One region of the Halomonas zincidurans B6 genome, then DNA from elsewhere that is predicted to be linked to it. Evidence: predicted binding sites of a transcription regulator. Region 1 holds the regulator's gene; each other region holds the start of a gene.

The links. The regulator sigma-54, encoded in region 1, starts transcription at its own class of promoters, with help from an activator protein. The targets are predictions, from matches to a motif close to TGGCACNNNNNTTGCTNT.
Region 2: a site for sigma-54 is predicted at 3,246-3,263, ahead of urtA (urea ABC transporter substrate-binding protein). Genes of this name have one in related genera too.
Region 3: a site for sigma-54 is predicted at 2,784-2,801, ahead of ytfE (iron-sulfur cluster repair protein YtfE). Genes of this name have one in related genera too.
Region 4: a site for sigma-54 is predicted at 1,996-2,013, ahead of glnA (glutamate--ammonia ligase). Genes of this name have one in related genera too.

Annotation. Positions count from the first base shown of each region.
Region 1 is NZ_JNCK01000001.1:1,035,020-1,040,986, reverse strand. It holds gene lptC (LPS export ABC transporter periplasmic protein LptC) at 1-581, shown strand, start outside; gene lptA (lipopolysaccharide transport periplasmic protein LptA) at 578-1,099, shown strand; gene lptB (LPS export ABC transporter ATP-binding protein) at 1,152-1,877, shown strand; gene HALZIN_RS0104885 (RNA polymerase factor sigma-54) at 2,040-3,458, shown strand; gene hpf (ribosome hibernation-promoting factor, HPF/YfiA family) at 3,647-3,955, shown strand; gene ptsN (PTS IIA-like nitrogen regulatory protein PtsN) at 3,965-4,462, shown strand; gene rapZ (RNase adapter RapZ) at 4,567-5,457, shown strand; gene HALZIN_RS0104865 (HPr family phosphocarrier protein) at 5,444-5,713, shown strand; gene mgtE (magnesium transporter) at 5,823-5,967, shown strand, end outside.
Region 2 is NZ_JNCK01000001.1:788,282-794,248, forward strand. It holds gene HALZIN_RS0103740 (BCCT family transporter) at 1-838, opposite strand, end outside; gene HALZIN_RS0103745 (acyl-CoA dehydrogenase C-terminal domain-containing protein) at 1,234-3,036, shown strand; gene urtA (urea ABC transporter substrate-binding protein) at 3,386-4,621, shown strand; gene urtB (urea ABC transporter permease subunit UrtB) at 4,740-5,967, shown strand, end outside.
Region 3 is NZ_JNCK01000001.1:1,352,358-1,358,324, forward strand. It holds gene HALZIN_RS0106315 (oxygen-independent coproporphyrinogen III oxidase) at 78-1,424, shown strand; gene HALZIN_RS0106320 (SirB2 family protein) at 1,538-1,927, opposite strand; gene ytfE (iron-sulfur cluster repair protein YtfE) at 2,027-2,749, opposite strand; gene norR (nitric oxide reductase transcriptional regulator NorR) at 2,936-4,453, shown strand; gene HALZIN_RS17420 (hypothetical protein) at 4,751-5,068, shown strand; gene HALZIN_RS0106340 (succinate dehydrogenase iron-sulfur subunit) at 5,096-5,803, shown strand.
Region 4 is NZ_JNCK01000001.1:3,453,931-3,459,897, reverse strand. It holds gene HALZIN_RS0116185 (DUF4124 domain-containing protein) at 1-360, opposite strand, end outside; gene glnA (glutamate--ammonia ligase) at 492-1,898, opposite strand; gene HALZIN_RS17210 (glycosyltransferase family protein) at 2,511-3,074, shown strand; gene HALZIN_RS0116170 (polysaccharide deacetylase family protein) at 3,189-4,184, shown strand; gene typA (translational GTPase TypA) at 4,277-5,967, shown strand, end outside.

The DNA.
Region 1 (5,967 bases):
GTTTCTCGCGGCTTTCGCCCAAAGGGTGGCTGGCGCTCATCCTGCTCGCGCTGGGTGGGCTGCTGGCCTTGATCGAGCAACGCAACCTCATCTCGTTGCCCTCGCCCCCTTCCACGGGCGAGAGCGGCGAACCCGATTACTACCTGGAAGACGCCACGCTGACCCGCTTCGATGCGACCGGTACCGCCTATCAGCGACTCGAGACACCCCGGCTTACGCATACCCCCACCGATGACGTGACGCGGCTGCAAGCGCCCGACGCTCGGCTCGTCGACGACCGCGGCCGGGTCTGGCTCGCCAGCGCCGACACAGGTAGGCTGGGAGCCAACGCCAATCCGCTCAAGCTAAGCGGCAACGCCCAGCTCCAGGCGCCCGAACAGGGCTGGAAAATCAACAGCGAGGTCTTGATTTACGACGCCGAAACCGGTCATGCCTGGAGTGAAAGCGAGGCCGTGCTGCGCAAGTTTCAGCAACGCGTGCGCGGCGATCGTTTCGATGCCTGGCTGGACAGCGGACAAATGCAGCTCAACGGCAATGTACGCGGCTATCACCCGCCGATCGACGAGGAATCAGGATCATGATGCGCACCCTAATCGCTGCCCTAGGCCTGTCCGGTGCGGCGCTGCTCGCCACGCCGGCCCTGGCGCTGGAAGGCGATGCCAACCAGCCGATCAACATTGCCGCCGACCGCCTGAATCTCGACGACCGTGCCGGCACCGCCGTCTACACCGGTGACGTCGCCATGCAGCAGGGCAGCATGAAATTGACCGCTCAGCGTGTCGAGATCGAGCGCAACGACCAGGGCGAAGTGACTCTGGTGACCGCTACCGGCGGCACCGAGCGCGCCTATCTCGAACAGCGCCCGGCGCCCGACGATCCGCTGGTCAAGGGCTGGGGCGAGACGATCGTCTACTACGCCGGCGAGCGACGCGTCGAACTGATCAGCCAGGCCGAACTGCACCAGGCCAGCGACACTTTCAAGGGCGCCTATGTCGAGTACTTCCTCGATAGCCGTCAGGTCCAGGCGCGTTCCCAGGCCCAGGGAGCCGAGAACGAGCGCGTGCGCATGAGCCTGACACCGAAGTCGGCCGAACAATGACCCCGCCGGCCGAGATCAGTCCAGAGGCCAGCCCAGAGGAGAGCCCCGCGCGATGAAGACATTGTTCGCCCGGCATTTGGCCAAGAGCTACAAGAATCGCCGCGTGGTCCAGGACATCAGCCTATCGATCGGCCAGGGCAGCATCGTCGGCCTGCTCGGCCCCAACGGGGCCGGCAAGACGACCTCATTCTACATGATCGTCGGCCTGGTGCGCGCCGACGCCGGCGAGGTGGGCATCGACGACCAGGACCTCAGCCGCGCAGCGATGCATCACCGCGCCCGCGCCGGCATCGGCTACCTGCCTCAGGAAGCCTCGATCTTTCGCAAGCTGTCGGTCGCCGACAACATCATGGCGATCCTCGAGATGCGTCGCGACCTGGACAAGCCGGGACGCAAGCGCCAGCTCGAGCAACTGCTCGAGGAATTCCATATCACCCATATTCGCGACAACATGGGCATGAGCCTGTCCGGCGGCGAACGTCGCCGGGTAGAGATCGCCCGCTCACTGGCCACCGAGCCGGCGTTCATCCTGCTCGACGAGCCCTTCGCGGGGGTCGACCCGATTTCGGTCGGCGAAATCAAGTCGATCATCCGTCAATTGCGCGATCGGGGCATCGGCGTACTGATCACCGACCATAACGTGCGCGAGACGCTGGATATCTGCGACAACGCCTACATCGTCGGCGACGGCCAGATCATCGCCGAAGGCAACGCGGAAGCGATACTCGCCAGCAAGAAGGTCCGCGAGGTCTATCTGGGTAGCGAATTCCGCCTTTGAGCGCTCGCAGCACGATGGCGGCTGTCAAGCCCGCGCCTCCACGCAAGGTCTCGCCAAGCTGTATTAGCCCGCATGATGGCATGGTTATTGCTTTTACACTTGCAAGGCCTCACCGAGCAGGATAACGTGTCGTGAAATCCTCTCAGTGAAGTCACGCTTGTCATGGCAATGAAACCCACGTTGCAGCTTCGGGTCGGCACCCAGCTGACCATGACGCCTCAGTTGCAGCAGGCCATCCAGCTACTGCAGCTGTCGACGCTGGATCTACGCCAGGAGATCCAGCAGGCGCTGGAATCCAACCCCATGCTCGAGATGGAGGATGATTTCGGGGAAGCCGACGTCGGCGAAGCGCTCGACGACGACTGGGCCAGCGACATCCCTGAGGAACTCGCCCTGGACAGCGAGTGGTCGGACACCTACCAGGATCTGGCCCCCGGCGCCGGACGCAGCGAAGACGCTCCCGACTTCGAGCGCAACACCGCCGATCAGAGCCTGCAGGATCACCTTCGCTGGCAGCTCGACATGACCGGGCTCGACAGTCGCGAACATGCGATCGCCGACTGTCTCATCGATGCAGTCAACCTCGACGGCTATCTCGACGGTCAGCTCGACGAATTGACGGAAGGCCTGCGCAGCCAGGGGCTTTCCGGACTCAAGGCCGCCGAGGTCGAGCAGATTCTGCATCGTCTTCAACAGTTCGACCCCACCGGTGTATTCGCCCGCGACCTGCGCGAGTGTCTGCTGCTGCAACTGGCTACGCTGGCCGACGATACGCCGCTGCTGCCCCAGGCCAAGCGCCTGGTACGCCAGTTTCTCGACGCGCTGGCCAATGATGACCGCAAGTTGCTCAAGCGTCGGCTGCGTCTCGACGATGCCCAGCTCGATGCGGTGATCGCCCTGATCCGCGCCCTCGATCCACGCCCCGGCCAAGCCTTCGACGCCAGTGGCGAGGATTACGTGATCCCCGACCTGGTGGCTCGCCATACTCGCGAGGGCTGGCGTATCGAGCTCAATCCCGAGGCGCTACCGCGATTGCGCGTCCAGCCCGACTATGCCGCCTTGATCAAGCGCGCCGACAAGAGCGACGACAACACCTTCATGAAGCAGCACCTTCAGGAGGCGCGCTGGTTGATCAAGAGTCTGTCGAGTCGCAACGACACCCTGCTCAAGGTCGGTCGCGAGATCATGATCCGCCAGTTCGACTTCCTCGAGCGTGGCGAGGAGGCCATGAAACCGCTGGTGCTCGCCGACATCGCCCAGACCGTGGAGATGCACGAATCGACCATCTCGCGGGTCACCACACAGAAGTTCATTCATACCCCGCGCGGCGTCTTCGAACTCAAGTACTTCTTCTCGAGCCATGTCGGCGGCGGCAGCGAAGGCGATGCGCACTCCAGCACCGCGATACGCGCACGCCTGAAGAAGCTGATCGGCGACGAGCCGCCGCGCAAGCCACTTTCCGACAGCAAGCTGGTCGAGCTGCTCGCCGCCGATGGCATCGCGGTGGCGCGACGCACCGTCGCCAAGTATCGCGAAGCGCTGGGCATCCCCTCCTCCGGTGAACGCAGACGCCTCGCCTGAGGCTCCTTCAGACATATGCAGCTCTCTCCCCGGCACAAGGAAAGTGCCGCGCCCTATCGCATCGAAACGTCGATTCACATGTCTTCCCGCTCTCGACAAGCGACGTTTGCGGCCACCATCCCGCGAGGGGTTTGCTAAGCTGCAAAAAGGGTTACAATCGGCCATCACTCGTCGAAAAGGAACGTGCCATGCAAGCCAACATCACCGGCCATCACGTCGAACTGACGGATGCATTGCGTGACTACGTCAACGAAAAGTTGGCGCGGCTGGAACGCCACTACGACAACATCACCACCGTGCAGGTAACGCTCTCGATCGAGAAGGAACGCCATCAGGCGGCCTGCACGCTTCACGCAGCGGGTGCTGACTTGCATGCCGAAGCCGAGAACGGCGACATGTACGCCGCCATCGATGCCCTGGCCGACAAGCTCGACCGCCAACTCGTCAAACACAAGGAAAAGGCCCAGGCCCGCGCGCAAGGCGCCGGCGCCCGCTGACTCCCCATCATGTCACTGGAAACCATACTGCCCCCCGAACGCACTCTGTTTGCCGTGCCCGGGGGGAGCAAGAAGCGCGTGCTTGAGTTCTTCAGCACCTTCATCGCCCAGAACACCCCTAGCCTGGACAGCCAGGAGGTGTTCAGCCGGCTGATCGGTCGTGAACGGCTGGGGAGTACCGGCATCGGCAATGGCGTGGCCATTCCCCATGCGCGCAATCCCCATTGCAAGGCGCCGGTAGCCGGCTTTATCAAGCTACAGGAGCCGATCGATTTCGATGCAGTCGATGGCGAACCGGTCGACCTGCTGTTCGTGCTGCTGGTACCCGAAGAGGCCGACGACACCCACCTGGCGCTACTCGCCCAGGTCGCCGGCATCATGAACGACGCCGACACCCGCAACCGGCTGCGCCACAGTGCCAGCCAGCGTGAACTGCACGAAACGCTCATCGATGCCATCCATGCCCTCGATGGCGGCGCCGGTAGCGCGCCGCGGCAGGCCAGGTAGCCTGAAGGCTGCGCTTTAATTCGCCCCGGCCTATTCAATTCGGGTCTGGTATGCCCAGCGTCATACGACCGCCTCGTGACTCATCGTGACAAGGGAGCCGCCCCATGCAACTCGTGATCATCAGTGGCCGCTCCGGATCCGGCAAGTCGATCGCCCTCCAGGCACTCGAGGACCTGGGCTTCTATGCCATCGACAACCTGCCGGCGATGCTCCTCGATGCGCTGATCGATGAGCTCCAGCAGGCCGACAGCAAGCGCGCCAGCGTCGCGGTCAGCATTGATGCGCGCAACTTGCCCACGGCCCTCGAGCGCTTTCCCGCGCAGCTCGAGGCCGTGCGCCAGCGCGGCATCGATTGCCAGGTGGTCTATCTGACCGCCGAGGACAAGATCCTGCTCGAGCGCTACTCGGCGACCCGCCGCCGCCATCCGCTGACCCGTAATAGCCAGATGACCCTGGCCGAGGCGATCGAGTCCGAGGAGAAGGCACTGGCGGACATCCGGGATCTGGCCGACCTGGTGATGGATACCTCGCAGCTCTCGGTCCACGACCTGCGCGGACGCATCGCCGAGCAGGTCGCCCACCATACCAGCGAACAGCTCACGCTGACCTTCGAATCGTTCGGCTTCAAGCGCGGCGTGCCGCTCGATGCCGATACCGTCTTCGACGCCCGCTGCCTGCCCAATCCCTACTGGGATCCGCGGCTGCGCCCGTTCAATGGCCGAGATGCCGAGATCGTGACCTTTCTCGAGGATTATCCGGATGTCGGCGCCATGGCCGACGATATCCGCGACTGGCTCGAACGCTGGTTGCCCGCCTACCGCGCCAGCAACCGCAGTTATCTGACGGTGGCGATCGGCTGCACCGGCGGCCAGCATCGTTCAGTGTATCTGACCGAACGTCTGGCGCAGCACTTTACCGGCCGTTACCGGGTGCGAATTCGTCATCGGGAATTGGGCATCCACGCCGCCGTGGGAGCCGCCGATGCCACAGCGTGAGCTGACGCTGATCAACAAGCGCGGCCTGCATGCCCGTGCCGCGACCAGGCTGGTCCAGTGCTGTCAGGGTTACGACGCCAGCGTTACCGTTCATCATCAGGGTCGCAGCGGCGATGCCGCCAACATCATGTCGTTGCTGATGCTCGCCGCGCCCTGTGGCAGCCGGCTGACCATCAAAGCCGAGGGCCCGCAGGCCAGCCAGGCGCTCGATGCGCTCGAGGCGTTGCTCGCGGCACGTTTCGAAGAGGATCTGTAAGCGTCCATCGGCGAACGTGCGACCGCGCGACGGATCGTTGCCCTTCGAGCCCGGCCACGATGTTAGAATGACGCCGCCCACCGCGGGGCGATCAAGGACGCCGACTGCCATGAGCCAGAATCCAAGCCGACTACAGCCTCGCCTCGATCGGCTCAACGCAGCCTTGGAAAACGGCGCCCTGGATCAGGTCCGACGCATGCTCAACCGCGGCCTGGCACCGGTCGACGTGGCTCATCTGCTCGAATCGACCCCGC
Region 2 (5,967 bases), 250 kb from region 1:
GATAGTTTAAGCCGGCGGAGGCCTGGGAAGCGCCCAGGCCGAGCGAGGTTGCCAGGCCGAACAGGGTGGCGAACACCGCCAGGATGTCGATCACGTGGCCCGGCCACCCCCAGATCCGCTCGCCGAGGATCGGATAGAAGATCGAACGCATGGTCAGCGGCAGCCCCTTGTTGTACGAAAACAGCGCCAGGGCCAGGGCAACCACGGCATAGATCGCCCAGGGGTGCAGCCCCCAGTGGAAGATCGTCGCCGCCATGCCCAGCGAGATGGCCTCTTGCTGATCGCCCGCGGCAGCACCCAACGGGGCCCAGTCGGTGCGCACGCCACCTTCTACGCTGGTGCCTGCCATCGAAGTGCCGAAGTGGGTGATGGGCTCGGAAACCCCGTAGAACATCAGCCCGATGCCCATGCCCGCGGCGAACAGCATGGCGAACCAACCGGCGTAACTGAAGTCCGGCTTGGCTTCCATGCCGCCGATGCGCACCTTGCCCAGCGGTGTAAAGATCAGCACGACCGTGAGCACCACGAAAATATTGGCGGCGAACAGGAACACCCAGGTCAGGTTGCCGGTCAGCCAGCTCTTGGCGCCATTGAAGATCGGGCCCATCTGGTCCGGCAGAGCCAGGGTGATGAACACGAAGAACAGAATCAGCAAGGCGGAGATCGAGAAGACCTTGCCGTGCAGGTCGACATCCACACCAAACCGGCGGGTGGTGAGGTTGTCCTGGCCGATCACATAGTCGGTATCGATGAGGTCCGAGCGTCCGGTCGGCGCCGGAATGCCTTCCTGGCTTTCCGGCGATGGCGACTCGTTCTGCCTGTTGGGATTTTCAGCCATAGGGCATCTCCGTTTCGGCGTGATGTTCGAAGCGTATGCTGGCGGCGTTGCCGGCCAGGCCGAGATTGCGCGACCAACTGACAAAGCATCAATGGCGTCGTGTGTCATGTCACGCGACGCTGCAAAATGAGAGCGCAATTGGTGCCTTTATCCTGACGCAAAGTGGCGACAGTTGCTACCGGAAGCGGGGCCTGGTTTTGTCGCCGTCCGGCGTTCGTTTATTCATGCGCTCGGCATGCCACCGGCGCGGTGTCGGCCAAACGGCGCCGGGCGAAGGTCGGGCTATAAGCCGACCGGGGTAATGGACTAGTATCCAATCGATCGTTTGAATTCTTGTGCTGCCGCGTGTATTCAGGCAAACCGTACCTTTCCGCCAACCGTTTCAGGAGTGTTTCATGGCCAGCTACCAGGCGCCGCTGCGCGACATGCGCTTCGTGCTCAACGAGGTTTTTCAGGCTGGTGAGGAGTGGGCCGCGATGCCCGCAACCGCCGAGCTCACCCCCGACCTTGCCGAGGCCATCCTGGAGGAAGGAGCGCGGGTCACCCAGGCCGAGCTGTTTCCGCTCAACCAGAGCGGCGACGCCGAAGGCTGTCGCTTCGAGGCGGGCCGGGTCACCACGCCCAAGGGCTTCAAGGAGGCCCAGCGGACCCTGGCCGAGGGGGGCTGGTTCGGCCTGGGCGGCAACCCCGACTATGCCGGCCAGGGGCTGCCCAAGCTGCTTACCGTGGCCTTCGAGGAGATGCTCTACGCCAGCAACGCCAGCTTCGCGCTGTACCCGGCATTGAATACCGGGGCGGCACTGTTGCTCGACCACCACGCCTCCGAGCCGATCAAGCAGCGCTACCTGCCGAAGATGTACGCCGGCGAGTGGCTGGGCACCATGTGCCTGACCGAGCCGCACTGCGGTACCGACCTGGGCTTGATCAAGACACGGGCCGTGCCCATCGGCGACGAGCGCTATGCGATCAGCGGCAGCAAGCTATGGATCACCGGCGGCGAGCACGACCTGGTCGACAACATCGTCCACCTGGTGCTGGCCAGGTTGCCCGATGCGCCGGAGGGCACGCGGGGCATCTCGCTGTTCCTGGTGCCCAAGCGCAAGGTCGCCGAGGATGGCGCACTGGGCGATGTCAACGGCGTCAGTTGCGGCGGTCTGGAGCACAAGATGGGCATCAAGGGCAGCGCGACCTGCGTGATGCATTTCGACCAGGCCCAGGGCGTACTGATTGGCGAGCCGCACCAGGGCCTGGCGACGATGTTCACGATGATGAACTACGAGCGGCTATCGATCGGCATCCAGGGGCTGGGGCTCGGCGAGGTAGCCTACCAGAGCGCCATGGATTTCGCCCGCGAGCGCCTGCAGAGCCGCGCGCCGGGCGGCGCTCGATATCCCCAACAGCCCGCGGACCCGATCCTGGTGCACCCCGACGTGCGGCGCATGGCGCTCAACGTGCGTGCCTGGAACGAGGGCGGGCGCGCCTTTGCCGCCTGCGTGGCGCAGCAGCTCGATCGTGCCAAGTTCCATCCCGATGGGGCGGTACGTGACGAGGCCGAGGCGCTGGTCGCACTGCTCACCCCGGTGGCCAAGGCGTTTCTCACCGATCGTGGCTTCGAGTCGACGGTCGAGGCTCAGCAGATCTACGGCGGCAGCGGCTACTGCGTGGAGTGGGGGGCCGAGCAGTACGTGCGCGATGCGCGTATCGCGATGATCTACGAAGGCACCAACGGCGTTCAAGCCATGGACCTGATAGGGCGCAAGCTGGCCCGTAACCGCGGCCGCTATCTGGTGCAATTCGTCGCGGCCATGCGCGAGGATCTCGGCGAGCGTGCCGGGCCCGACTTGCGCGATTCGCACACGCGCATCTCGCTGGCGCTGGTGCTGCTCGAGAACGTCACTACCCGCGTGCTCGGGCGGAGCGAGAAGCACCCCGATGAGCTCGGCGCGGCGGCGGTCGACTACCTCAACCTGCTCGGCCACGTCGCCTACGCCTGGATGTGGTGGAAGATGATGCGTGCCGCACAGCGCGGGCTGGGCGAAGACGGCGGCGTCGGCGAGCGCTTCTACCGGACCAAGCTGGCGGTCGGCCGTCACTACCTGACACGCATGTTGCCGCGTATCGAAGCCCTGGAACGACAGATCGAGGCGGGCGCCGAGGAATTGATGAATCTGGCCGAAGAGGACTTCTATCCCGAATGATGAGCTTGAAAGTACAGGATACGACCCCGGCCTCTTGAGGCCGGTTTTTTCAATTGCCCGAATTGATGCATCTGATGGGCAGGTTGTCGTCGTGGTGGTGCATGAAAGAGGTGCGTTGAACAACAATGGTGCATGGAAGAAAAGGGGGTGAGCGGCATATATTGTATAAGATACTGATTAATAGGGTAAATAAGCGAAATAAACTAGGTTGGCACATGCCTTGCGAGGGGTAACGCGACGTTATTCGGTGTCGTGGATACCTATAACAATCATTCGCAAGGAGATTGCCGTGAAAAAGCTGAATGTTTCCCTTCGTTGGTTGGCTGGCGCCTCGCTGGTGTCCCTGGGCATGTCCTTCCCCGCTTTCGCCCAGCAAGACACCATCAAAGTGGGGATCCTGCACTCTCTTTCCGGGACCATGGCGATCAGCGAGTCGACGCTGAAGGATGAGCTGCTGATGCTCATCGAACAGCAGAACGAAAACGGCGGGTTGCTGGGCAAGCAGCTCGAACCGGTGGTGATGGACCCGGCCTCGGACTGGTCGCTGTACGCCGAGCAGGCACGCGACATGTTGACCGGGGACGACCGGGTCGACGTGATCTTCGGCAACTGGACCTCGGCGTCGCGCAAGGCGGTTCTGCCGGTGGTCGAGGAACAGAACGGCTTGTTGTTCTATCCCGTTCAATACGAAGGTGAAGAGTCTTCCGAGAACATCTTCTATACCGGCGCGGCGCCCAACCAGCAGGCGATTCCCGCGGTCGACTACCTGATGAGCCAGGGCGTGGAGCGCTGGGCGCTGCTGGGTACCGACTATGTCTATCCGCGCACCACCAACAAGATTCTCGAGGCGTACCTCAAGGATCACGGCGTCGCCGACGACGACATCATGATCAACTACACGCCGTTCGGTTTCAGCAACTGGCAGTCGATCGTCGCCGAGGTCAAGGATTTCGGCAGCCAGGGCAAGAAGACCGCCGTGGTCTCGACCATCAACGGCGATGCCAATGTGCCGTTCTACACAGAACTTTCCAACCAGGGCATCAGTGCCGCCGACATTCCGGTCATGGCCTTTTCGGTGGGTGAGCAGGAACTCAGCGGCATCGATACCGGACCGCTGGTGGGGCATATGGCGGCCTGGAACTACTTCATGAGCGTCGACAGCGACGCCAACTACGACTTCATCGACAACTGGATCGACTACACCGATGACGAGAACGCCGTCACCAACGACCCCATGGAGGCCCACTACATCGGCTTCAACATGTGGCTGGAAGCGGTGCGCAAGGCCGGTACCACCGATGTCGACGCGGTCAAGGAAGCGATCATCGGCGTCAGTGTGCCCAACCTGTCCGGCGGCTACGCAACGATGATGCCCAACCACCATATCACCAAGCCGGTGATGATCGGCGAGATCCAGGATGACGGTCAGTTCAGCGTGGTCTGGGAAAGTGCTGGCACCATTGCCGGCGACGCCTGGTCCGATTATCTCCCCGAGTCGCAGAACCTGATCAGCGATTGGCGTACCCCGCTGCGCTGCGGAAAGCTCAATGTCGACACCATGACCTGCGAAGACGGCGCCGAGTAAGCACGCCCATGGCAAGCGACCTGCGCCTTGCCGTTTCCTTCACGTCAAGGCGCCCTGAAGAACGGGGCGCTCCCGAATCGTGCGCCGCGACCGTCGCGGCGCGAGAAGGAATCCTTCGATGACGCCAACTCACGCGAAGATGCGACCTGGCATCGTGATCGGATCGCAAGCCAGCACCGGTCTTCGGCGTTGCCTGACGGTCGTGGCCGTACTGCTGGTGTGGCTTGTCGGCGTCTCGCCGGTGCAGGCCGAGGTGACGCCACAGCGTGCCCAGGCCCTGCTGCAGGCGCTGGACACCGACGACTTCGATGCCAAGGCCGAGGCCGCCCAGGCCATCGCCGCCAGCGACGCCGCCCAGAAAACGCGCTGGCTCGAGGCCTTGCTCGACGGCCGTCTGGGACGCGAGCGTCGCGGCGAACGTTTTTACATCATCACCGATGATAGCGGCCGCGAATGGCCGATCATCGATGCCATCACCTTCGAGGACGCCGGCACCGGCTCCCGTCGCCGCGTCGATGCGTTTCGCATCAACAACGCGATGCGTACCCAGTTGCAGGGCCTGATCGCCTCGCTGTCGCTCGACGCGGGCGACGAGGCGACCCGTCTCGATGCCGCCAAGCGCTTGATCGGCGAGGTCGATGCGCAAAGCGTCGACGCGGTCGCTGCACAACTCGACGACGAGGAGAGTTCCGCGGTACGCGCCGAGATCGAAACCGCGCTGGCGCTGTATCGCGTGGAGCAGGGCGATGCCGCGGTCCTGGCGACCCTGCGCGGCAATCTCGACACCCGCGTGCGCAATTCGCTCTCTACCATCGCCGCCAGCGACGCCCCGATCGCTGCCCAGGCCGGCGAGACGCTGGCCGGCATCGAGAGCAAGCGTGCCTGGTACGAGCGCGGCCAGACGCTGTTCTTCGGCTTGAGCGCGGGGTCCGTGCTGGTGCTGGCGGCGATTGGCCTGGCGATTACCTTCGGGGTGATGGGGGTGATCAACATGGCGCACGGCGAGCTGATCATGCTGGGGGCCTACACCACCTGGATGATCCAGCAGGTTCTGCCCGGGCAGCCGGGGCTGGCCTTGTTGCTGGCGATCCCCGGCGGCTTCCTGGTGGCGGGCGCATTCGGGATTCTCATCGAGCGCAGCGTGATCCGCTTTCTCAAGGGGCGCCCGCTCGAGACGTTGCTGGCGACCTTCGGCATCAGCCTGATTCTGCAACAACTGGTGCGCACGGTGTTCTCGCCGCTCAATCGGCGCGTGAACTCGCCGGACTGGCTGCAGGGCGCATGGCAGGTCAACGAGGCCTTGTCGCTGACCCTCAACCGCCTGGGCGTGCTGCTCTTCTGCCTGG
Region 3 (5,967 bases), 320 kb from region 1:
ACGGCTTGATTCCGGTCAAGCTCATTGTCGGTAGTGCGCGCTAGGGTGAGTCTGGATCTGCTCACTGCGGTAGCCCAATGAACCGTTCCATCGATCTCGCTCTGCTCGTTAAGCATGACCGGCCGGCCCCGGATTACGGACTCTTTCCCACCCTGGTCCGCTTGCCGGAAAAGCGCTCGGCGGACGATTACCGGCTGGTGGCGCTTGCCAGCAATGAAGACCCCATCCCCAAGCCATTGACGGTTTATGTCCATGTGCCCTCCTGGCTGGGCCACGATAGCCGTGGGCCAGTTCGATATCTGGGATATCTCAAGCGCGAGATAGCGCTTCAGAGCGCCCTGTTCGATGGCGATCGCCGAATCGAGCGGCTCGTGCTGAGCGGGAACGGGGCGGGGCGTCTCGGAGACGGTCAACTGGCTGGCTTGCTCGCCGAGCTGGACGTGCATTTCGGGCTGAAGCGTAGCCGCGATCGCGACTTTGCGTTGCGCATCGATTCTCGCGGTCTGTCACCGCAACGCCTGCCCCTGCTGGCCGCTCTCGGCTTCAACCGGTTGCTCGTCGACCTACAAGACCTTGAGACGCCGGCCGGCGTGCCCGGTGAGCGTCAACCGGCGGACGAGTGGCCAGCCCCCGCTGGCCCTGAGCGTAGCCACCTGCCCGTCACCGAGCTGGCATTGCGTCTGTCCGGACGCACGGCGGTTGGCTTCTCGGCGTTGCTCGAGCGCCTGGTCAGCCTACGTCCCGAGCGCATTACCCTGTATCGCGATGGCTTGTGCGGCGCGGCTGTCTGGCCGGCGTTCTCTTGCCCATCGGCTCCGTGGCAGCGGATCGCAACGCCCGAGCGTGGCGCTGTCCTGGCTCTGCTGGCGCAAGGCGTGGAGCGCTTGGCGCCGGCCGGTTACGTGCATCTGGGCATGGGGCGCTTTGCGCTTGCCAGCGATGCGTTGGTGGCTGCGCAACGCCATGGCCAGCTGCAGCGTTGCCTGGAGGGTTACAATCTGCGGGGCGAGGCCGACTGCATCGGGCTGGGGGCCGGTGCAATCAGCCATCTCGACGATGGCTATTACCAGAATGCGCGGGAATTGCCGGATTACTGTGCGCGTCTGGACGCGGGTCAGCTGGCCATCTGCCGAGGCTATGAACTGACTGCCGATGACCGAGTGAGACAAGCCGTTATCCAGCACCTCATGGGGGGCGGCAACGTTCGATATGCGACTGTCGAGAAAGCTCATCGCATCGTGTTTCGCAACTATTTCGCGCCTGAGCTGCTGGCCCTGCAGGCCATGGCGAGCGATGACCTGGTCGAGCTTCGACGCGACGGCATTGAGCCGACGCAGTCCGGGGGCTTGCTGATGGAGCGTCTGGTCATGCTCTTCGACGGCGCTTTTAGCGAGGGGCGGCCACGCTACCTGCAGATGATCTGAACTGCACTGCCGCGAATGGAAGTTTCCACCGCCAATTTGCCTCAGGCAAGCCTGCCTTCGGCTTGTGGGTGGCTGAGCGGCCGGGTTACGCCCGTGCGCATGCGAACGGCGCATCAGACGCCTGCTAGCCAGGAAAGCGGATTGTGGTTCATCGCCACACCGACGATGTACAGGAAGAGGGCGATGGCGACCAACGAAGCCGCGGCGCGAATCGTCGATGTCCTGCCGCGCTTGATCGCCAAGGTACCGATAACGATATAGGCCACCAGGGCGATCAGCTTGGCCGCCAGCCAAGGCTGCTGGGTAGGCCAGGCGCGCAGCATGATCATCAAACTCACCCCCGCCGCCAGCAGTACCGTGTCGATCAGGTGCGGCAACACCTTTACCCAGCGCCGCTGGAGCTGTGGAGACGCGCGAACCGACCACCATGCGCGCAGCCCGAATAGCCCCAGGCTGAGACCGGCGGCGGTCATATGGATATTTTTTATCAGGAAATAGTCCACGCGGGTCTCCGTAAAAAAAGGCGTCCTTGCTCAGAGCATGACAGTCGATGTTTCCTGTCTCAGCCTAGGGAGCCGCCGATCCGTGAGGCTTGATTACGATCATGCGCGGGGCAATTCGCCTGCCATCGGCGAAGCAGGCGATGATTCACCCAGCGCTACCTGATCTGCGGTGGCCTGCTCGAACAGCACGTTGTTCTCCAGGTGGATGTGCTGCATCAGGTCCTCGCGGAATTCGCGCAGGCCGGCATACAGTGCGCACCAGGTCGTGCAGGCGCCCTTGGGCGTCTGGATGTCATCGGTGAACGCCATCAGCCGGGCCAGCGTTTCGCCATGCTCGTCGTGTTCGAATCGCATGACCGCAATGGGTCCGTGCATGTTGTGGGCGAGGCCACGCTTGAGCGTCGGGAACAGGATCATCTCCTCCTTTTGCAGGTGGCTTTCGATTTCCTGATGCATCCCCTCGAGAAGCTCGGCCAGGCCGGCGGGGCAGTCCTGGCGCTCGCCGTGAACCTGCTCGACGCGCCGGGCCAGGCGAATGAGTTCGGGCAGTTGCTGACGATGCACGGCGTGATAGCGGGTCAGGATGTGATCGATCAGTTCGTTGGCGCTGGCCTCGCACCAGTCGCGCTCGTCGGGTTGATGAGCCGGCAACGCTTCCAGCGCGCTGACGAGGCGGGCCAGATCGGCATCGCGCCCGGCTAGCGAGTCGCGCAGGGTGGCACGACCACCACAGCAGAAGTCGATGCCGTATTCATGGAACACCCGGGTGGCGCCAGGCAATTGGCGGGCCAGTTGACCGACGGGTTGGTCGAGAAGGGTCATGGTGCGTGCTCCTTTGCTAGTTTGCTTTCTTCCTGTTGCAGCTTGCGTGCCAAATTCTAAGCAGCTGATTAGTCTTGATAATTATTGATTATGGTCAATTTTACCCAGAGCAGACGAGGTAATAATGACCCTGCTGTGGTGGTTTTTACCGTTACTTGTTCAACGCGATCCACCAGGAGTCTTGCCATGCTCGAAGATGTCGTGTTCGCCGATCTCACCGCCGAACTGCCCAGCGCGGTACGGTTGCAGCGTCTGGTCAGGGCGCTGCGCGAGTACTTTCATTGCGGTGCCGTGGGCTTGCTGAGTCTCGATGGCGAGGCGCTGTGTCCGGTGGCGGTCGACGGGCTGACGCGCGAGGCGCTGGGGCGACGCTTCGTGGTGGCCCAGCACCCAAGGCTGGCGGCGATTCTCGCCCGTCGCGAGACGGTGGCCTTTCCGCCCGATTCCAGCCTGCCCGACCCCTACGATGGGCTGGTCGACAATCAGCTCGGCGACCCCTTGCCGGTCCACGATTGCATGGGCGTCAGCCTGCATGTCGAGGGCAGCCTGTGGGGGGCATTGACCCTGGATGCACTTACGCCCGGCACCTTCGACGAACGTGCGCAGGACGACCTGCAGCGTTGCACCCTGCTGGTCGAGGCGGCCGTGCGGATGACTCGTCTGGAGCAGGACGTGCGTCGCCTTCGCCTGTCGCGAAGCGATACCGCCAAGGACGCCAGCGAACCTCATCAGGGAGAGATCATTGGCCAGAGCCTCGTCATTCGACAACTGCTGGATGAGCTCGAGGTGGTCGCGGATTCCGAATTGCCGGTACTGCTCACTGGCGAGACCGGTGTCGGCAAGGAGTTGTTCGCCCGCCATCTGCACCAGCGTTCATGGCGCCGGCGCCGTCCGCTGATCCAGATCAACTGCGCGGCGCTGCCCGAGTCACTGGCCGAAAGCGAGCTGTTCGGCCATGTGAAAGGCGCCTTCTCGGGGGCGGGCAAGGCCCGCGCCGGGCGCTTCGAGGCAGCGGACGGCGGCACGCTGTTTCTCGACGAGGTCGGCGAACTGCCACTGGCCATCCAGGCCAAGCTGCTGCGTACCCTGCAGAATGGCGAGATTCAACGCCTGGGCGAAGACGTGCCGCGCCATGTCGACGTGCGCATCATCGCCGCGACCAACCGCAAATTGCACGACAGCGTGCGCGACGGACACTTTCGTGCGGATCTCTATCACCGCCTTTCGGTCTATCCGGTGCCGATCCCGCCGCTGCGCGAGCGAGGCAGCGATGTGCTGGTGCTGGCCGGACATTTTCTCGAGCTCAACCGGGCGCGGCTGGGAGTGCGTAGCTTGCGCCTGTCGTCGGCTGCCGAGGATGCGCTGAGTGGCTACGACTGGCCGGGCAATGTGCGCGAGCTCGAGCATGTGATTAGTCGGGCGGCGATCAAGGCGCTCAGCCAGGGGGCGCGTCGTGAAGACATCGTCACGCTGGAGCCCGGATTGCTTGACCTGCCGCAAGTCTCCGTGCAGTCCACCATCGCCATGCAGTCGTGCCAGGGGGCGCCGGTGGAAGCGCTGCACGATAGTGTGGCGCGCACCCAGCGGCAGGCCATCCGCCATGCCCTCGACCAGGTCGACGGCAACTGGTCGGCGGCGGCGCGGCGACTCGAGGTCGATTCCAGCAATCTGCACAAGCTGGCTCGGCGGCTGGGGATCAAGTAGCGGTGCTCGGCAAACGCCGGGCATGAGGAGCTCGACGAGCCTCTGTGTGGCTATATGCGCCGCATGGTTCAATGTGTCTATACGAGATGTTGTGCATTGGCTGGGCCTTGAAGCGGGGTTGCCTTGACATGGGTCAGGTTCGCTGCGCGTATTGAATGGCACCATGGATGCTTGTTTATCGAACAGGCCAGTCGCTGCCGTTTCGGTGCCGCACGTTCATCGGCGCCGCGCCTTCACGGCCCGAACGCTTGGCCAATCACTGATCGATGAACCATGTTTCTGACTAGCAGACCATCCATGAATTCACCCACCGCGGCCGTCAAAACGTCCAGCGAGGTGCCGATGCAGACGCCCACTCAAGCCATCTGGGACGCCAAGTACCGACTCAAGGATCGCCACGGCACGCCGGTGGACAAGGACGTGGCCGATACCTGGGAGCGGGTGGCGCGTGCAGTGGGACAAGTCGAGGGCGACCAGCGTGATGCCTGGCTACCCAGGTTCCGCTGGGCGCTGGAAGCGGCTGGTCGAAGTGCGGCTGAAATAGACCGTGACCCGCTGAACTACCGCTCGTCGCCGACTTCGTTTCTGTGTGCCGCGAGATCGCCGAGGGCATAACCATCATCACTATCCGCAAGGAAGACCATGTTTACCGTTCAGCTGTACCGCTATCATCCCGAACACGACGATGCACCCTATATGGAAGCCTTCGAAATCGGCGATGAGTTCCGTCACAGGATGGTGCTTGAGGTGCTGGAGAATCTTAAGGTTTCAAACCCTGAGCTGGCCTATCGGCGTTCCTGCCGCGAAGGCGTTTGTGGTTCGGATGGCATGAACATCAATGGCAAGAATGGCCTGGCCTGCATTACATCCGTGTCTGAAGCGCTGGGTCGAAAGGATACCCTGACGCTAAGGCCGCTGCCCGGCATGCCGGTCATTCGCGACCTGGTCGTCGATCAGACTCTATTCTTCAGGCAATTCGAAAAGATCCGGCCCTACCTCATCAACGATAGCGTTCCGTCGACGATAGAGCGCCTGCAGAGCCCCGAAGACCGTGACAAGCTCGATGGCCTGTATGAATGCATCCTGTGCGCCTGCTGTTCTTCGCAATGTCCTTCCTGGTGGTGGAATCCGGAGAAGTTCATCGGACCGGCGGGGCTGATCCAGGCCTATCGTTTCCTGAACGACAGCCGCGATACCGCGACTCAGCAGCGCCTGGCCGAACTGGAAGATCCTTTCAGCGTCTTCCGCTGTCGTCAGATCGGCAACTGTACATGGGTCTGTCCTAAAGGGTTGAATCCGATGAAGGCCATCGGTCGCATCCGGGAGATGCTATTGAAAGAGAGTGTATGAAGTTGATTGAAAGTCGGCCTTGCCGCTCGCTTGGCGAATAGGGTTGATTTAACCCATTTCGGTGATATTAACCCAACATCAGGCAGGTCAATACCACCCAGTTAGAGCAAGTCCGTGCTCCTTCAATGGCTTGAGAACTGGCATGATTAATGCAGTGAATAATG
Region 4 (5,967 bases), 2.4 Mb from region 1:
GATGGTCAGTCGTACCTGAACGTTCCCGGCGGCGCCGGTGGGCAGGGTCTGCCCATCCTCGGGCGCGGCGATACGGAAGGTGGAATAGGGCATGAACGGCTGCCCGGCGCGCGAGGCAGCCGGCTCGGCACGCTGCGTGGGCGGCGGCGCGACATCGACTCCCACGGCGGGCACCACGGTCAACGGCTCGAGATCGACCCGTTCGGCGTTGTCGACCGACTTGTCGGTAAATACCACGTTGCCTTGCGCATCGGTCGTACGGTAGACGCTGGCCGCCTCGGCACTCTCTATTCCCCCTATTCCCTCTATTCCCAGCGCAATGGCGCACGGCAGCACAACCGTGAAAACGCGCTTGATCATGCCCCTTCACTCCTTTGCCTAGCGCCGCGTCGCCACCACTTGCGCGATTGGCGATATCCGCCAGTGTAATGCAAAAAGGCCCGCCAGAAAGGCGGGCCTCGATGATCCGGCGATCGGTGTCGCTCGGCCGCTCAGCAGCTGTAGTAGAGATCGAACTCCACCGGGTGGGTGGTCATGCGCAGGCGCTCGACGTCCTCGCCCTTGAGCGCGATGTAGGCATCGATCGTGTCGTCGGTGAACACCCCGCCCTCGGTCAGGAACGCGCGGTCCTTGTCGAGCGCTTCCAGCGCCTGCTCCAGGCTGCTGGCCACGGTCGGCACCGACTTGCCCTCTTCCGGCGGCAGGTCGTACAGGTTCTTGTCCATCGCGTCGCCAGGATGGATCTTGTTTTTCACCCCGTCGATGCCGGCCATCAGCATCGCCGCGAACGCCAGGTACGGGTTGGCGGTAGGGTCGGGAAAGCGGCACTCGACGCGCTTGCCCTTGGGGCTGGCGGTGTACGGAATGCGGATCGATGCACTGCGGTTGCGCGCACTGTAGGCGAGCATGACCGGCGCCTCGAAGCCCGGCACCAACCGCTTGTAGGAGTTGGTCGAAGCGTTGGTGAAGGCGTTCAGCGCCCGCGCATGCTTGATGATGCCGCCGATGTAGTACAGCGCCGTCTCGGAGAGCCCGGCGTATTCGTCGCCGGCGAACTGGTTCTCGCCATTCTTCCAGAAGGAGGAGTGAACATGCATGCCGGAGCCGTTGTCGCCGACCAGCGGCTTGGGCATGAAGGTCGCGGTCTTGCCATAGGCATGGGCCACGTTATGGACCACGTACTTGAGTTCCTGGACCTCGTCGGCCTTCTTGACCAGGGTGTTGAACTTGACGCCGATCTCGTTCTGGCCGGCGTTGGCCACTTCGTGGTGATGCACTTCGACGCTCTGGCCGATCGCCTCGAGGGTGTTGCACATCGCGCTGCGTATGTCGTGGAAGCTATCCACCGGCGGGACCGGGAAGTAGCCGCCCTTGACCCGCGGACGGTGCGCCAGGTTGCCGCCTTCGATCTTGCGATCGGTCGACCAGGCGCCCTCCTCGGACGTGATCTTGTACATGGCGCCTTCGATGTCGGCCTTCCAGTGCACCTCGTCGAAGATGAAGAATTCCGGCTCGGGGCCGAAGAAGGCGGTATCGCCCAGGCCGGTGGAGCCCAGATAGGCTTCCGCGCGCTTGGCGATGGAGCGCGGATCGCGCTCGTAACCCTGCATGGTCGACGGTTCGATGATGTCGCAACGCAGCACCAGGGTCGCGTCTTCGGTGAACGGATCGAGGAAGCCGGTGCCGTCTTCGGGGCGCAGGATCATGTCGGATTCATTGATGCCCTTCCAGCCTTCGATGGAAGAGCCGTCGAACATCTGACCGTCCTCGAAGAACTCATCATCGACCGCACTGGCCGGAATCGTGACGTGTTGCTCCTTGCCCTTGGTGTCGGTAAAGCGCAGGTCGACCCACTTGACGTCGTGTTCTTCGATCAGGGCTAGAGTCTTCTCAGACATGGTGTCCTCCATAGATGAGCCATTGGCTTGCGTGTCCAGCGTCGTTTTAGCACGTCGGGGCGCGGATTGCCCATGCATGCCATTTCTGACAAAAACGAATGCAGAAGCCGTGCCAAAATGGCGCAACAACAATCGCGAATCCTGGCCAGACCAATGAATATAGTGAAGAAAGCGCCCCCGGACGAAGGCCTTTGAGGGCGCCCCGAATGGCCGATGTCGCATCATGGCGGTGCAGGGCTTCCGCCAATGCACCATGATTGAGCGCAAACCTCCTTTCATGCACCATTCCGGTTCACAGCGGCGACGCACAGACTGATCCGCCCGCCAGTTATCAGAAACGCGCCGCCGGGTTAAGCGCCTCAACCTTGCGCACTCGATGAAAACCAACCATGAGAGCTCACAAAATCAGCCAGCCGGCCAATTGAAACGTCTGGAAACTCAGAGCTACTCTTCTTTACATAACTATCGCAGTAGACAAGGGGAGAGAATAGAGACCTGCGAGACATTGGCAATTGCGATGAATTGGCAATAATGCGTTGCACATCGTGGCACCGGACGGCCTATGCAAGCGTCACGGTAACCGGGCCCTTCGGATTCCAGGTCACCAGGCTCATGAATACATACAGTGTGGTCATTGATTTTCGACGAGGCTACAGCCGCGCAGAACGCTGCCTGGCCGCCTTGGAAAAGCTGGCCGAGCGGCTCGATGGTGAGGTCGAACGCTGGTTCATCGTCGACCGCCCGCGTCTCTCCCTGGGCAAGCTGGCGGAGCGTTACGGTGCCCGGACCTTGACGTTGTCGGGCATGGCCCGCGGCGCGCGGCTCAATGCCGCCGCCAATTGCAGTCATGGCGACGTACTGGTGTTCATCGAGTCGCCCAGCGAGCTCTCGGACACCTGGCTGCACGAGATCGACCAGGCGCTGCGTCTCCAGGCCTGGGACGCGCTGGTTCTGGTCGCCGAGCGCCGGTCCGTCTCCGCCTGGCTCTCGCGCATCGGCCGGGCCCGACTCCATACCCAGGTATTCGCCGTACAGCGGGTCTGGTTCGAACGTCTCGGCGGCTTCGACCCTGAACTCGAAGGCCGAGCCGAGCGCGACCTGCTGGGCCGCCTGCAAGCCTGCCATGCCCGGGTGCTGCAATGCCGGCCCGAGGAGTGCCGACGATCGGTGAGTTAGTACTGGCGTGTGGTTGGCGGTAAAATGTCGGTTACTGGTATGTGCTGTGCCGGTGGGGCACAAGGAGTAAAGCAGCATGCTTGGTCGTAGCGCGTTAGCGGTTGGAGCCGGACGATGACCGGGCTGGCGCTGTCCCTGGCTCAGGATCTGGCGTACCGACTGCGCGGCCACTGGCGGCGCAGCCTGAGCGAGCCGCTATGGGGACGTAGCGCACTCATCGCCCTGCCGCGGGTATTGCCCGGCGAGGGCGAAGCCCGCCTGCCGCATCGCGCCCCCTGGTGCCTCGGCCCCGAGCGCTTCGAGCGGCTGCTGCTGACGCTCAGCGAGCTGTCGCGACTGGTCTGCCTGGATACCGCCCTCAAGCCCCACCACGACCCTCAGGCGTGCATCAGCCTGACTTTCGACGGCGGCTGGCGCGACACCCTCGACGTCGCCGCGCCGCTGCTCGAGCATTACGCGATCCCCGCCAGCATCTTCATCAATACCGGCTGGCTGCACCGGCCGCACGGCGCCTGGCGCGAGACCCTCGGCGAAGGCCTGTGGCAACGCCAGCATCCGACACGGATTCGCGATGCGCTGGGCGATGCCGGGCTGCCGTTGCCGCCCATGCCCCCCAAACACCCCGACACGGCCTACAGCCGGGCCCTGCTGGGCTACCTGCTGGAACTCGCCCAGCATGATCCATGCACCCTCGAGGCCATCGGCGACGCCCTGCACGGCGAGCTCGGCCAGCCTCGCCAAGGGCTCGATGCGTTCAGCGTTCGGCGGCTCGAAAGGGACGGGTTGATCCGCTTCGGCGCCCGCGGCGTCGGCATGCGTGCCCTCGAAACCCAGGACGACGACGCCATACGCTGGCAGGTGCGCCACTCGCGCCAGGCACTGGCCCGGCTGTGCCGCGAGCCGCTGGCGGCCTTCGCCTACCCGGACAGCCAGCCCTCGCCGCGCGTCCAGCAACTGGTCAATCGCTGCGGGGTCTCGCTGGCCCTGGCCGGTCAGGGCGGCTGGCTGGGCCGTCACGACAACCCCCTGGCGCTGCCGCGGATCGCCGTCAACCAGCATCTCGCCGGGAGCCCGGGACGCCTGTTCGATCATCTGCTGGGTCAGCTGTAAGCCCCGCCAGCGGCGAAGCACGGCTCACGAAGGTAGCAGTGGAAACGGCCTGACCCTATAATGCGGCCCTTATTTCCCTGCAGGATCCCGTCGTGATCGAGAAACTTCGCAACATAGCCATCATCGCTCACGTCGACCACGGCAAAACCACCCTGGTCGACAAGCTTCTGAGCCAGTCCGGCACCCTGGATCGTAAAGCCGAGGGCCAGGAGCGGATCATGGACTCCAACGACCAGGAAAAGGAACGCGGCATCACCATCCTGGCCAAGAACACGGCGATCCGCTGGCAGGCCCCCGACGAGCAGGTCTATCACATCAACATCGTCGACACCCCCGGGCACGCCGACTTCGGCGGCGAGGTCGAGCGCGTGATGTCGATGGTCGACTCCGTGCTGCTGCTGGTCGACGCCGTCGACGGCCCCATGCCGCAGACCCGCTTCGTCACCCAGAAGGCCTTCGACCAGGGCTTGAAGCCGATCGTCGTAGTCAACAAGATCGACCGCCCCGGCGCGCGCCCCGACTGGGTCATCGACCAGATCTTCGACCTGTTCGACAATCTCGGCGCCTCCGACGAGCAGCTCGACTTCCCGATCATCTACTGCTCGGCGCTCAACGGCATCGCCGGTCCCGAGCCGGACCAGCTGGCCGACGACATGGCGCCGATGTTCCAGTCCATCGTCGACATCGTCGAGCCGCCCAAGGTCGAACTCGATGGCCCCTTCCAGATGCAGATCTCGGCGCTCGACTACTCCAGCTACGTCGGCGTCATCGGGCTGGGCCGCATCAAGCGCGGCAGCGTCAAGCCCAACCAGCAGGTCAGCGTGATCACCAAGGAAGGCGCGACCCGCAAGGGCAAGATCGGCCAGGTGATGACCCACATGGGCCTCGAGCGGGTGCAGACCGAGCAGGCCGAAGCCGGCGACATCATCTGCATCACCGGCATCGAGGACCTGGCGATCTCCGACACGCTGTGCGACCCGGCTGCCGTCGAGGCGCTGCCGGCGCTGACCGTGGACGAACCCACCGTGTCGATGACCTTCCAGGTCAACGACTCGCCGTTCGCCGGCAAGGACGGCAAGTTCGTCACCAGCCGCAACATCAAGGATCGCCTCGAGCAGGAGCTGATCCACAACGTCGCGCTGCGCGTCGAGCAGGGCGAATCGCCCGAGAAGTTCAAGGTCTCCGGGCGCGGCGAGCTGCACCTTTCGGTACTCATCGAGAGCATGCGCCGCGAAGGCTTCGAGCTGGCCGTGGGTCGCCCCGAGGTGATCATCAAGGAGATCGACGGCGTCAGGCAGGAGCCGTACGAAGAGGTGATCATCGACTGCGAGGAGCAGCACCAGGGCGCGGTGATGGAGGAACTCGGCTATCGCAAGGGCGAGCTGACCAACATGAACCCCGACGGCAAGGGCCGCGTGCGCCTGGACTTCATCATCCCCGCGCGCGGGCTGATCGGTTTCCGCGGCCAGTTCCTGACCCTGACCTCCGGCACCGGCATCCTCACCAGCCGCTTCGATCATTACGGCCCGCTCAAGCCGGACGCCTCCATCGAGCGTCGCAACGGCGTGCTGGTGTCGATGGTCCCCGGCAAGGCGCTGGCCTATGCGCTCTACACCCTGCAGGAGCGCGGCAAGCTGATCATCGACCATGGCACCGAGGTCTACGAAGGTATGCTGGTGGGCATCAACAACCGCGCCAGCGACATGGTGGTCAACCCGACCAAGGGCAAGAAGCTCGACAACATGCGCGCCTCGGGCAACGACGAGAACATCGTGCTGACCCC